2 regions of the Streptomyces sp. NPDC026417 genome follow, and region 2 is predicted to be linked to the other one. Evidence: riboswitches for the same ligand, from Rfam matches in the RefSeq annotation. Region 2 holds a riboswitch; the other holds the start of a gene.
The links. A riboswitch is a leader RNA that binds a small molecule or an ion and turns the genes downstream of it on or off. The one in region 2 is predicted to bind thiamine pyrophosphate.
Positions count from the first base shown of each region.

Region 1 (6,346 bases), on a different contig from region 2:
GCACGAACCCCGCGCGGTGCGCGGCGCCGAGCGCGGCGAGCACCGGCTCCAGGATGTCGAGCGCGGCCCGCGGCTGCAGCGCCCAGCGCTCGCGCAGCACGTCGCGCAGGGTGCAGCCGGCCACGTACTCCATGGCCAGGTAGACGTACGACCCGTCGGTCCCCTGGTCGAAGACCTGCACCACGTTCGGGTGGGCGAGCCGGGCCACCGACTTGGCCTCCCGGATGAACCGCTCGACGAACGAGGCGTCGGCGGCCAGCGTCGGGTGCATCACCTTGAGCGCGAGCACACGGTCCAGGCGGGTGTCCAGGGCCCGGTAGACCGTGGCCATCCCGCCGACCGCGATCCGCGCGTCGACGCGGTAGCGGCCGTCGAGCACCTGCCCGACAAGCGGGTCCTGAAGGGTCGTATCCACGCAGGTGAGTCTACGAGCCGCCACTGTCACGCCCACCCGGTCCGCTGGTTCCGGGGGCGGAATGCAGCAGACCTGTGACTGTTGTGTGCCTTTGCGGACGCCGCCGCCGTACCGGGGTACGGCCTGCGGGCCCGTCCTAGAAAGCGGGGCGCTCGGGGTCCAGACGCGCCAGCCCCTCGGCGGGCGAGGAGGCCTCCGCGAAGTGCCGGCGCGGGATGCGGCCCGCCCGGTACGCCAGGCGTCCCGCCTCCACCGCGTGCCGCATGGCGTCGGCCATCAGCACCGGCTCCCGGGCCCGGGTCACGGCCGAGGCGAGCATCACCCCCGCGCAGCCCAGCTCCATGGCGAGCGCGGCGTCCGAGGCCGTGCCGGCGCCGGCGTCCAGGATGACCGGCACGTGCGCGTGTTCCACGATCAGCTGGAAGTTGTGCGGGTTGCGGATCCCGAGGCCGGAACCGATGGGCGAGCCCAGCGGCATGATCGCGGCGCAGCCGGCGTCCTGGAGCCTGCGCGCCAGGACCGGGTCGTCGTTCGTGTACGGCAGCACGGTGAAGCCGTCGTCCACGAGCGTCTCCGCGGCGTCGAGCAGCTCGATCGGATCGGGCAGCAGGGTGCGCTCGTCGGCGATGACCTCCAGTTTGACCAGGTCGGTGCCGAGGGCCTCGCGGGCGAGACGGGCGGTCAGGACGGCCTCGCCCGCCGTGAAGCAGCCCGCCGTGTTCGGCAGGACGCGGATGCCGAGCCGGCCGAGCACGGACAGCACCGAACCGTGCGCCTCGGGGCTCACCCGGCGCATCGCGACCGTCGTCAGCTCCGTGCCGGAGGCCACCAGCGAACGCTCCAGCACGTCCAGGCTGGGCGCGCCGCCGGTGCCCATGATCAGGCGGGACGAGTAGGTCGTACCGCCGAGGACGAAGGGATCGTCGGCCATGGGTCAGCCTCCTTGGACGGCGGTGAGGACTTCGACGCGGTCGCCCTCGGCGAGGTCCGTGCCGGACCACTGCGCGCGCGGGACGACGGTCTCGTTCAGGGCTGCGGCGACCCCCGAGGGGGCCGCGGTGAGGGTGGCGACGAGCGCGTCGAGCGCGGTGCCCGCGGCGATCCGCCGCGGCTCGCCGTTGACGTAGATGTTCATGCGGGCTGCTCCGTGCGGGCCGGGCTGAAGCGCTTGGGGGTGAAGGGGCGTGCCTCGTCCGGGAGTTCACCGGTGGCGAGGACGTGCGCCATCGCGTCGCCGGTGACCGGCGTGAGCAGGACGCCGTTGCGGTAGTGGCCGGTGGCCAGCAGGAGGCCGTCCAGTCCGGTCGGGCCGAGCAGCGGCGCGTTGTCCGGTGAGCCCGGACGCAGTCCCGCGCGCGTCTCGGTCAGCGGCAGCTCGGTGATGCCGGGGACCAGCTCGTGGGCGTCGCGCAGCAGCTCGTACACGCCGCCCGCGGTGACCGTGGTGTCCCAGCCCAGCTCCTCGCTGGTGGCGCCCACCACCAGCTCCCCGTTCTCGCGCGGCACCAGGTAGACCTGGCTGCCGCGCACGACGGCGCGCACGGTCCGGCTCAGGAACGGCGCGTACCGCTTCGGCACGGTCAGCCGCAGCACCTGCCCCTTCACGGGGCGCACCGGCGGCAGCAGGTCGTCGGGCACCCCCGCCAGCCGTCCGCTGAGGCTGCCCGCGGCGAGCACCACCTGGCCGGCCGCGAGTCCGGTGCCGTCGGCGGTGCGCACACCGGCGGCCCGGCCCCGTTCGACGGTCAGGCGCTCGGCCCAGGTGCGGTGCAGGACCACTCCGGCGCGCTCGCAGGCCACGACCAGGGCGGCGGCGAGCCGGCGCGGATCGATCTGGTGGTCGCCGTCCACCCGCAGCCCGCCGCGCACACCGGGTGCGAGCATCGGCTCCAGACGGCGGCAGTCACGGCCGCTGAGCCACTCCGACTCCAGGCCCGACTGCTGTTGCAGGGCGTGCAGTTCGCGCAGATGGGCGCGGTCGTCGGAGTCGAGCGCGACGGCGAGCGTGCCGCACCGGCGGTAGCCGAGGCCGAGGCCGGACGCCTCGGTCAGCTCGGCCACGAAGTCCGGATAGCGGCGCGCGGAGGCCAGATTGAGGCCCAGCAGGGTCTGCTCGCCGTAGTGCAGCTCGGTGACGGCGGCCAGCATGCCGGCGGCCACCTGCGCGGCGCCGCCGCCCGGCTCGGGGTCCACGACCGCGGCCGTCAGCCCCCGCTGCGCCGCCCGCCAGGCGGTCACCAGACCGATGATGCCGCCGCCCACGACCAGGACGTCCGACGGGCCCGTGGATCCCCGCGCGGTGGGCGCGGCGTGCGATGTACGCGACATGGGCGTCCAGCCCCTCCCTTCGCCGGCATGACCCGGATCAGGTTCGTACGGTCGGAGGCCGTCCAGCCTCCCTCTCAGCCCGGTGCGTCCGGGCTCCCGCGTGTGCTTTACGTTGGCCACCCTAGCCCGTCGTCCCGCACCCCAGTAGAGGAGCTCCCCGCATGGCCCGCTCGCTCGACGGCCTCGTCCTCGCCCCGGTCGCCGACCAGGCGCCGGGCCAGGTCGGCACCCGCACCCGCTTCGCCTACCACGAGCGGAACGGCGAGATCTGGGCCGAGTACGCGGGCGGCGATGTCGTACGAGGTCATCTGGTGGGTAGGCGTGAAGGTGACCGCCTCGACTTCCGGTACGTGCAGCTGAAGCACGACGGGACGACCTCCTCGGGGCACTGCGTGTCCTCGGTCGTCGAGCTGGCCGACGGACGGGTACGGCTGGAGGAGAGCTGGCAGTGGGAGTCTCAGGAGGGCAGTGGGACGAGCGTGGTGGAGGAGATCACCCAGCACGCCCCCTGACTGACGAGCCGTCAGGTGTCTATGGTGATCAGGTGAACGAGCGGACGCGGGCTGAGGAGCGCACGGCGGGGCGGGTCGTCGTCGTGGGCGCGGGCATGGCCGGGGTGCAGACCGCGGTCGCCCTGCGGGAACAGGGCTTCACCGGCACGGTGACCCTGATCGGCGCGGAGCAGCACCAGCCGTACGACAGGCCGCCGCTGTCCAAGGCGGTGCTGCTCGGCAAGGCCGAGGGCTCCGCCTTCGACCTCGACTTCGAGGCGCTCGGCATCGGACTGCGCCTCGGCTGCGAGGTGTTCGGCGTGCGCCCCGAGGACCACGAGCTGGACACCGCCGACGGTCCCGTGCCGTACGACGTCCTGGTCCTCGCGACCGGGGCGGAACCGATCCGCCTGCCGGGCACCGAGGGCGTGCCCGGAGTCCATCTGCTGCGCACCCTGGACGACGCCGAGCGGCTGCGCCCGGTGCTCGCGGAGCAGCACGACATCGTGGTGGTCGGAGCCGGCTGGATCGGCGCCGAGTTCGCGACCGCCGCCCGCGAGGCCGGCTGCGCGGTGACCGTGGTCGAGGCCGCCGACCGGCCGCTGGCCGGGGCCCTGCCGCCCGAGGTGGCCGCCCCCATGGCGTCCTGGTACGCCGACAGCGGCGCCGCGCTGCGCACCCACGCGCGCGTCGAGCGCGTCGAGCCCGGCGCCGTGGTCCTGGACGACGGCTCGCGGGTGCCCGCGGGCGCGGTCGTCGTGGGCATCGGGGCCCGCCCCGCGACCGGCTGGCTCGGCGGCTCCGGCATCGAGCTCGGCGCCCACGGCGAGATCGTGGCCGACGCGCACCTGCGCACCTCCGCGCCCGACGTCTACGCGGTCGGCGACTGCGCCTCCTTCCCGTCCGGGCGGTACGAGGGCCGCCTGCTGGTCCACCACTGGGACAACGCCCTCCAGGGCCCGCGCACGGTGGCGGCGAACATCATCGGCGAGGCCCCCGCGGCCTACGACCCGGTGCCCTACTTCTGGTCCGAGCAGTTCGGCCGCTTCGTCCAGTACGTCGGCCACCACGCGTCCGCCGACACGACCCTGTGGCGCGGCGACCCCTCGGGTGCCGCCTGGACGGTCTGCTGGCTGCGCGAGGGCCGCCTGGTCGCCCTGCTCGCGGTGGGCCGTCCCCGGGACCTGGCCCAGGGGCGCAAGCTCATCGAGGCGGGTACGCCGATGGACGCGGACGCGCTGACCGACCCCTCAAGACCGCTGAAGGCGGCGGCCGCGTAGGCGGTCCGGGCCCGGTTCACCCCGGTCCGGCTCCCCGGGTCGGGCGGGCTCGGCTTCCGACTGTCGGTCCCAGATGGCAGGCTTGTCCCGTGACCGAGATTGACGCAAAGATCGATGCTCTCGTCCCCGCCTGGCTCACCCTCCCCGACATCGCCGAAATGCTCGGCGTCGAGGTGACCCGCGTCCGGCAGCTGGTCAAGGACGGCCAGCTCATCGCCGTACGCCGTGGTGAGAACCGCGCGCTGCACGTCCCCGCCGCTTTCATCGACGGGGCCGAGCAGAAGGTCGTCAAGGGCCTGTCCGGCACCCTGACGCTCCTGCGGGACGACGGCTTCACCGACGAAGAGATGCTGGAGTGGCTCTTCACCCCCGACTCGACCCTGCCCGGGACCCCCGCGCAGGCTCTGAGCGAGAATCGCGGCACGGAGGTGAAGCGCCGCGCCCAGGCGCTCGCCGTCTGATCCGATCGATTTCCGGTGTACGGACCACGGCGCGCCGGCCCGCCGGCCGCCGTGGTCCGTGCGCCACCGACCACGGGGGGACCTGAACGATGCCCGAGACCGGTGCCGGCGCCCGCGCCCGGCTCGCCGACGCGCGCCTCTACCTGTGCACGGACGCCCGCAAGCGCCAGGGCGACCTCGCCGAGTTCCTCGACGCGGTCCTGGCGGGCGGTGTCGACCTCGTGCAGCTGCGCGACAAGAGCCTGGAGGCGGCGGAGGAGCTCGCGTACCTGGAGGTGTTCGCCGAGGCGTGCCTGCGGCACGGCGCGCTGCTCTCGGTGAACGACCGGGCGGACGTGGCCCACGCGATCCGCGCCGCGCACCCGGCCGCCGCCGCGATCCTCCACCTCGGCCAGGGCGACCTGCCGGTCCCCGCGGCCCGCGCGATCCTCGGCGACGACGTCCTGATCGGACGCTCCACGCACTCGGCGGCCGAGGCCGAGGCCGCGGCCGTCCAGGAGGGCGTCGACTACTTCTGTACGGGCCCCTGCTGGCCCACCCCCACCAAGCCCGGCCGTCACGCGCCCGGCCTGGACCTGGTCCGGCACACCGCCTCGCTCGGCACCGACCGCCCCTGGTTCGCCATCGGCGGCATCGACCGGGGCAACGTGGACCAGGTCCTGGAGGCGGGCGCCCGCAGGATCGTCGTGGTCCGGGCGATCACCGAGGCCGACGACCCCGGAGCGGCCGCGGGCGACTTCGCGAAGCGGCTGCGCGGCGTGTAGGAGCCGCGCGTGACGCTCGGTGTCCGAGGGGTGGACAAGAAGTCGACAAATCGGTCAAATCTCATCGGTTCGGTTGGGGGAGAGGCCTCCCCTGGCTAACCTGCGAACATGGCCCTCGGATCTGCTTCCACCAGGACTGATCGCGCACGCACCGTGCGCGACATGCTCGCGACCGGCAAGAAGACGTACTCGTTCGAGTTCTCCGCGCCGAAGACCCCCAAGGGCGAGCGGAACCTGTGGAACGCACTCCGCCGGGTCGAGGCCGTCGCGCCCGACTTCGTCTCCGTGACGTACGGCGCCGGCGGTTCCACCCGCGCGGGCACGGTCAGGGAGACCGAGCAGATCGTCGCCGACACCACCCTCACCCCGGTCGCCCACCTCACCGCCGTGAACCACTCCGTCGCGGAGCTGCGGAACATCATCGGGCAGTACGCGGACGCCGGGATCCGGAACATGCTCGCGGTCCGCGGCGACCCGCCCGGCGACCCGATGGGCGACTGGGTGCAGCACCCCCAGGGTCTGGCCTACGCGGCCGATCTGGTCCGGCTGATCAAGGAGTCCGGCGACTTCTGCGTGGGCGTCGCGGCCTTCCCCGAGATGCACCCGC
Region 1 covers NZ_JBVHPY010000010.1:78,036-84,381, forward strand. The annotation lists gene pknB (Stk1 family PASTA domain-containing Ser/Thr kinase) at 1-415, opposite strand, end outside; gene ACZ4NT_RS17760 (thiazole synthase) at 552-1,346, opposite strand; gene thiS (sulfur carrier protein ThiS) at 1,350-1,550, opposite strand; gene thiO (glycine oxidase ThiO) at 1,547-2,743, opposite strand; TPP riboswitch at 2,741-2,853, opposite strand; gene ACZ4NT_RS17775 (avidin-fold protein) at 2,905-3,255, shown strand; gene ACZ4NT_RS17780 (NAD(P)/FAD-dependent oxidoreductase) at 3,351-4,514, shown strand; gene ACZ4NT_RS17785 (Rv2175c family DNA-binding protein) at 4,604-4,975, shown strand; gene thiE (thiamine phosphate synthase) at 5,065-5,739, shown strand; gene metF (methylenetetrahydrofolate reductase [NAD(P)H]) at 5,848-6,346, shown strand, end outside.
Region 1: linked by a shared signal. The riboswitch ahead of thiO (glycine oxidase ThiO) and the one ahead of ACZ4NT_RS22820 (purine-cytosine permease family protein) in region 2 are both predicted to bind thiamine pyrophosphate.

Region 2 (6,346 bases):
GCGAGTCCCGCGCCGTCGACGTCGCCACCATCGACAACATCTGCGCGGCGGTCACCCGGTGGTACGACCGGGGGGACAGCCACGTCGACAACCGCCTCGTCTTCTATTTCTGCGGGCACGGCGTCTCGCAGGGCGACGACATGGCGCTGCTCGCCGCCGACATCTTCGCCGACCGGCACAACCCGCTCAACGGCGCGCTGGACTTCGCGGGACTGATGAACGGACTCAAGCGCTGCAAGGCGGCCCAGCAGGTGTTCTTCGTCGACGCCTGCCGGTCCAACTCCGACGTGCTGATCGAGAGTTCGGGCACCCGGTTCGCCGGTCGGCTCCCCCTGGGCGCGGGTACCCGCCCGCTCGACCTGCCCCGGCGGTTCCACATCCCGTACTACGCCACCCTGTCCGGGGACCGGTCGCACGCCCGGCCCGGGCAGGTCAGCCTGTTCACCGAGGCGCTGCTGCGGAGTCTCGCCGGGGCCGCGAGCGACGACCCCGAGGGCGAGTGGCGCGTCAACACCTCCCATCTGCTGGAGGCCATCGACCACTTCATGCACCAGCCGCAGTTCGCCGGAGCGGTCGCCGGCGTCCAGGTGCCCTCGGTCGGTGAACTGCCCGTCTTCGTCCTGCACGAACTTCCCGGCCCGCCGGTCGTCCCGGTGTACGTGAGCTGCGCGTCCGCCCAGGACAACGCCGCCGCGGAGTTCGTCTGCCGCGAGGCGGGCTGCGAGCGTCTGCGGCGCGCCCCGGGGGAGGGCGGCGGAGCGGACCCGGCGAGTGAATGGGCCATCGAACTGCGCTTCGGCGACTACGACTTCGAGGCCAGGCTGGGCGACCGGGACGTACAGCGCAAGTCCGTCACCGTCCGACCCGTCTTCCGCCGTGTGCAGCTGGTGAAGCAATGAGTACCGGCCTGAGCGTGAGTGTCGCGCTGAGCCTGCACGAGACGGACCTGCCCGACGGGGCCCGGGTCGTCGGCAACATCTTCGCGGCGGACGGCGGGGCCACCCACCGCAACGTGCTGTTCCCCTGCGGTACTTCGGGGCCGCCGGCCCGCTACGAGGTCGCTCCGGGCCACTACGTCGTCTCCGCCCGGCTGCCCTCGGGAGTCGTCCTGTCCAAGGACGCCCAGGTCCGGGAGGGCGCCCACACCGTCGTCACGCTCTGCACCGCCGGTTCGCCCTACGAGTCGCACTCCTGGCAGTACCTCATGGGCAACATCGAGTCCTACGGCGCGTACCACGACGGCGAGCCGGTGCCGGTGCCCCGGTCCCAGGGCTCGCGGTCCGGGGTCTGGGAGTGGGACTCCGTCGTCGAACCCGGCCACGCGGCCTGGATCGGCGACCCGAAACCGGAGAGCCGGCACTTCGCGACCATGCTTCCGCTGGCCGACGGACAGGTGCGGCGCTCCGCCGTGTTCGAACTCGCCCGCTCCTCGCCCCACTCCGTCGCCAGCCTCGACCTCGGCGACGAGGCGGCCCGGCTCTACCGGTTCGGACCGCACGGCCCGCTCGACGAGGACGGCAGCCCCACCATGGACGAGCCCACCGGCCCGTGCCAGTTCCTCGTCGTCTGCCTGGCAGGCAACGAGTACGTCGTCACGCTGCCGGCACCCTGGGGGGCCGCGCAGATCGAGGTCCTGGTCAACGAACGCCAGAGTCCCACCGGCAGCGCCGTCTCCGTGACCGTCCGCGACAGCCGGGTGGGGCCCGCCCTGGGGTACATGGCACGCGGAGCCTTCGACGCGGCGGCGACGCTCGTGCGCGACGCGGAGGCCATGCTCTACGACCGGATCACCAATCCGCTCGCGGCCGTGGCGGGCGCGTACGTCCTGGTCGGCAGTGAGCTGACGGACCAGCCGCACCGCTGGGACCCGTGGCTCGACCGGCTGCGGCACGAGTTCGACTGGATGAGCGACGGTTCCGTGCTGTGGGCGATGCGGCATCTGCGCCGGGCCCACAGCGAGACCGAGCGGGCGGCGGCCCGCGGCGCCCTAGTGGAGGCCTTCGACCGCGGCGTCCCCCTCTTCACCCTGGGCCTGAGCCGCCTCATCCACGGCCTCTCCGAGTTCCCGGACGACCCCGCGTGCGCCGACCGGCTCGACCGGGCCCGCCGGCTGTCGTGGCGGGTCGACACCCGGGAGCCGTTCGTGATCGTCGCCCTGCGCAGGAGGTCGCCGTGATCCGCTTCACCATGCTGCCCGGCGAGGACGGCGACTGCCTGCTCCTGGAGTACGGGGACGACACCTTCGTCCGCCGGATCCTGGTCGACGGCGGCCGCGCCCGCACCTATCCGCGCATCAAGTCCACACTCGCCGGCCTCGACGGACTGATCGACGTCCTCGTGGTCACCCATGTCGACCAGGACCACATCCTGGGAGTCCTCGCCCTGCTCGACGACCCCGACCGCACCGTCGAGTTCGCGGACGTGTGGTTCAACGGCTTCGACCACCTCCTCGACGCCGAGGGATTCGGTGCCCGGGACGGCGAGAGGCTCACCAGTACTTTGCTCGGGCAGCGCATGCCGTGGAACGACGCCTTCGGCGGACGCAGCGTCGAGGTCGGGCGCCCGCTCGCCTGGTTCGACGACGGGTCCGCGATCGAGGTGCTCTCACCCGACCGCGGCCGGCTGGAGCGACTGGCCCCGCTGTGGACCGCGGAATGCGCCAGGCACGGCCTCATCCCGGGCCGGGACCCGGAGGAGAACCCCCCGGTGCCGGACTTCGAGCACTTCGGCCCCGTGAACGTGGAGCAGCTCGCCGCCTCCCCGTTCCGCGCCGACGCCTCGCCCACGAACGCCACCAGCATCGGCCTGCTCTTCGAGTTCGAGGACCGGCGCATCGTCCTCACCGGCGACGCCGACGACGGGCGGCTGGTGGAGTCGATCCGGCCGCGCGCCGAGGCGGCGGGCGGCCGGCTGCACCTGGACGCCCTGAAGGTCGCCCACCACGGCAGCGGCCACAACCTGTCGAACGACCTGCTCGGGCTGATCGACTGCGACCGCTACCTGATCTCGACCAGCGGCGCCCGGCACCACCACCCCGACGAGACCGCCGTCGCCCGGATCCTCCGGCACGGCGGCGCCGAGAAAGAGCTGGTCTTCAACTACCGTGACCGCGCGGCCACTTGGGACGACCCCGCACTCCGCGACCACTTCGGCTACACGGTGACGGTCCCGGCGCCCGGTGCCGAGGACGGGTTCGCCGGCTTCGAACTCTGAGGGCCGCGCGGCACCGCCTCCACGGCTCGGGCTATCCTGTGCGCCGTACCGGACACGGGGTGCCCCGCACGAGGGCTGAGATCACACCCGTCGAACCTGAACCAGTTAGCACTGGCGGAGGGATGTCTCATGTCGTTGCCGCATGCCCGCGGCGAGGTGGCCCTCGGCGGCCCCGAGCGCGTCTTCGACGGGCGGATGCCCGCCGCTCCCGGTGACCTGCGCGTCGAGGCGCGCGGCATCGCACCGGTTCCCGAGAGCGCCCGGTACGGCGGCCCGGGCCGGCTGTTCACGGTGTGGTTCGCGCCCAACCTGACCATGACCGGCGTGTTCACCGGCACCCTCGGCATCGCGCTCGGCCTCGACTTCGCCACCGCGCTCACCGCCGTCGTCCTCGGCACCCTTCTCGGAGCCGTGCCCACCGCGTACCTGGGCACCTGGGGCAGTCTCACCGGAGCGGGCCAACTCCCGCTCGCCAGGCTGGCGTTCGGACGTGCCGTCGTGCTGCCGGGCGCCCTCCAGTGGCTGTCCTCCATCGCCTGGGACGCGCTCATCGGCCTGTTCGGCGGGGACGCGCTGGCCCGGCTGTGCGGCTGGCCGTTCTGGCTGGGCGTCCTCGTCGTGATGGCCGCCCAGGGGGCCCTGGGCGTCCTCGGGTACGAGGCGATCCACCGGCTCCAGACCGTGATGACCTTCGCCCTGGCCGCCGCCTTCGCCGCCCTCACCGCCAAGCTCGCGACCGGCGCCCAGCACACCGCCGAGGCCACCGCGCACGGGGCCGACCGCGCCGGCGCCTTCGTCCTGACCTGCACCGTCGCGCTCAGCCTCGCCCTCTCCTGGGCCCCGTACGCCAGTGACTTCAGCCGCTATCTGCCGCGCACCGCGTCCCGGACCCGGATGTTCTGGTGCACCCTCCTCGGGCTCGGCGCCTCCTTCGTCGCCGTCCAGGCGCTCGGCCTGTGGGGCGCGGCCGTCTTCACCGACCAGACCGCCAGGGGCGTGGACAGGCTGCTCGGCGGCGGCGTGCCCGGCGCGCTGGGCCTGCTCTCCGTCGCCCTCGCCGCCCTGTGCAGCAACGCCATGAACGACTACAGCGGCTCCCTGGCGCTGCAGACCATGGGGGTCCGGCTGCCCCGCCCGGTCGCCGCCGCCCTCGCCGCCGCTCTCGGCTTCCCGCTCGTGCTGTGGATGCACGCGGCCGACACCACCACCCGCTTCCAGAACGTACTGCTCCTCGTCGGCTATTGGATTCCGGGCTTCGTCGCCGTCGTGGTGGTCGACTGGATCGGGCGGGCCCGGGCGCGCGGCGGCGCGCCCGTCGACCCGGCCACGGAGGCCGCCCGGCCGGGCTCCTGGTGGCCGGCGCTCGTCGCGTTCGTCGCCGCTTTCGCAGCGGCGGTGCCGTTCATGAGCACCGGTCTGTACGTCGGTCCGGTCGCCGAGGCCCTGCACGGTGCCGACCTCGCCTACCCGGCGGCCTTCGTCGCGGCGCTCGTGGTCTACGCGCCGCTGCGCCTGCGCACGCGGCGCTGACGCCGCACCCCGCCGTCGCGTCCCCACGCCTTCAGGGAGAACCAGGTATGACACCGTCCACCACCCCCGCGGGTGCGTCCCCCGCGCCGCCCCGTGTCCTGACCGTCGCCGGATCGGACTCCGGCGGCGGCGCGGGCATCCAGGCGGACCTCAAGACGATGCTCGCGCTGGGCGCGCACGGGATGAGCGTGCTGACCGCGGTCACCGCCCAGAACTCCGTCGGCGTCCAGGGCGCCTGGGAACTGCCGGCCGACGCGGTCCGGGCGCAGTACCGCAGCGTCGTGGACGACATCGGTGTGCAGGCGGTGAAGACCGGCATGCTCGCCTCGCCCGAACTCGTGCGGACCGTCGCCGAGTTGCTGGCGGACACCGCCGCCCCCGCGGTCGTGGACCCGGTCAGCGTGTCCAAGCACGGCGACCGGCTGCTCGCCGACGAGGCGCTGGACGCCGTCCGCACGGTGCTGCTGCCGGTCGCCACCGTGGCGACGCCGAACCTGGACGAGACGGCGCAGCTCACCGGCATCCGCGCCACGGACGACCGGGGCATGGCCGAGGCGGCCCGGCGACTGCTGTCGTTCGGGCCGCGCTGGGTGCTGGTGAAGGGCGGGCATCTGCCCGGCGAAGCCGTCGACCTGCTCACCGACGGCAGCGAGGAGCACTGGCTGCGCGCGCCCCGCCACGACAACCGCCACACCCACGGCACCGGTTGCACCCTGGCCTCCGCGATCGCCGTGGGCCTGGCCCGGGGCCGGGAGGTGCCCGACGCGGTGCGCCGCGCCAAGGACTACGTCACGGGCGCGATAGCGGCGGGCTTCCCTCTCGGCGCGGGCCTGGGCCCGGTCGACCACGGCTGGCGGCTGCGGGTGGACCGCTGACCCCGGGAGGCAGGTCCGCGGCCACGGCGACCGGTCAGGTGCCGGACCCCGCGCGCAGGACCGTCAGGGAGACCGTGGAGGCGTTGCCGGACACCGGCACCTCGCCCTGAGTCCACTTCACCTTGAGCGGCGCCTTCTCGTCCGGCGGGGTGACGAGGAGGGTGGCCCGAGTCGCCGTCCCGGCACCGCTGATCTCGGGGTTGGAGAAGGTCAGACCGGCCCAGGCGCTTTGTCCCGGAGCCAGGGTGACGGTCGTCGCCTTCTCCGAGGACCGCTTCGGATCGGGCCCGAGCTGCTTGCCGGACGCGTCGACGAAGGCCGCGCCGGGGAAGCCGCGCACAGTGCAGGTGCGCGAGGAACGGTTGGTGAGGACGACCGCGAAGTTCTCCTGCCCGGCGCCCGGGTCGTTGTCACCGACCGAGGCGCGCAGCTCAGGGGTGTGGCACCGGCCGCCCGGGGGAGCGCTCCCCTCGGCGGCCGGGACCGAGGCGGACGCCGAGGTCTTCGCCGCCCCGGTCGGTGTCGCGCCGCCGGACGGACTTGTGTCGCTCCCGGAGCCGGCGTCCGTCGTGCGCGTACCGGAGGCCGGTCCGGCCGTGGCGGAGAGCTTCGTCGGGGCGCCGCTCGCCCCGTCGTCGCTGCCGCAGGCGGTCAGCAGCCCGAGCACCGCGAGGCCCGCGAGCAGGGACACCCCGCGTGCGGGGGAGGGGGTGCGCCGTGCGGGGGCC
Region 2 covers NZ_JBVHPY010000014.1:200,305-206,650, forward strand. The annotation lists gene ACZ4NT_RS22805 (caspase family protein) at 1-899, shown strand, start outside; gene ACZ4NT_RS22810 (hypothetical protein) at 896-2,176, shown strand; gene ACZ4NT_RS22815 (ComEC/Rec2 family competence protein) at 2,173-3,213, shown strand; TPP riboswitch at 3,259-3,353, shown strand; gene ACZ4NT_RS22820 (purine-cytosine permease family protein) at 3,343-4,743, shown strand; gene thiD (bifunctional hydroxymethylpyrimidine kinase/phosphomethylpyrimidine kinase) at 4,791-5,618, shown strand; gene ACZ4NT_RS22830 (DUF4232 domain-containing protein) at 5,653-6,346, opposite strand, start outside.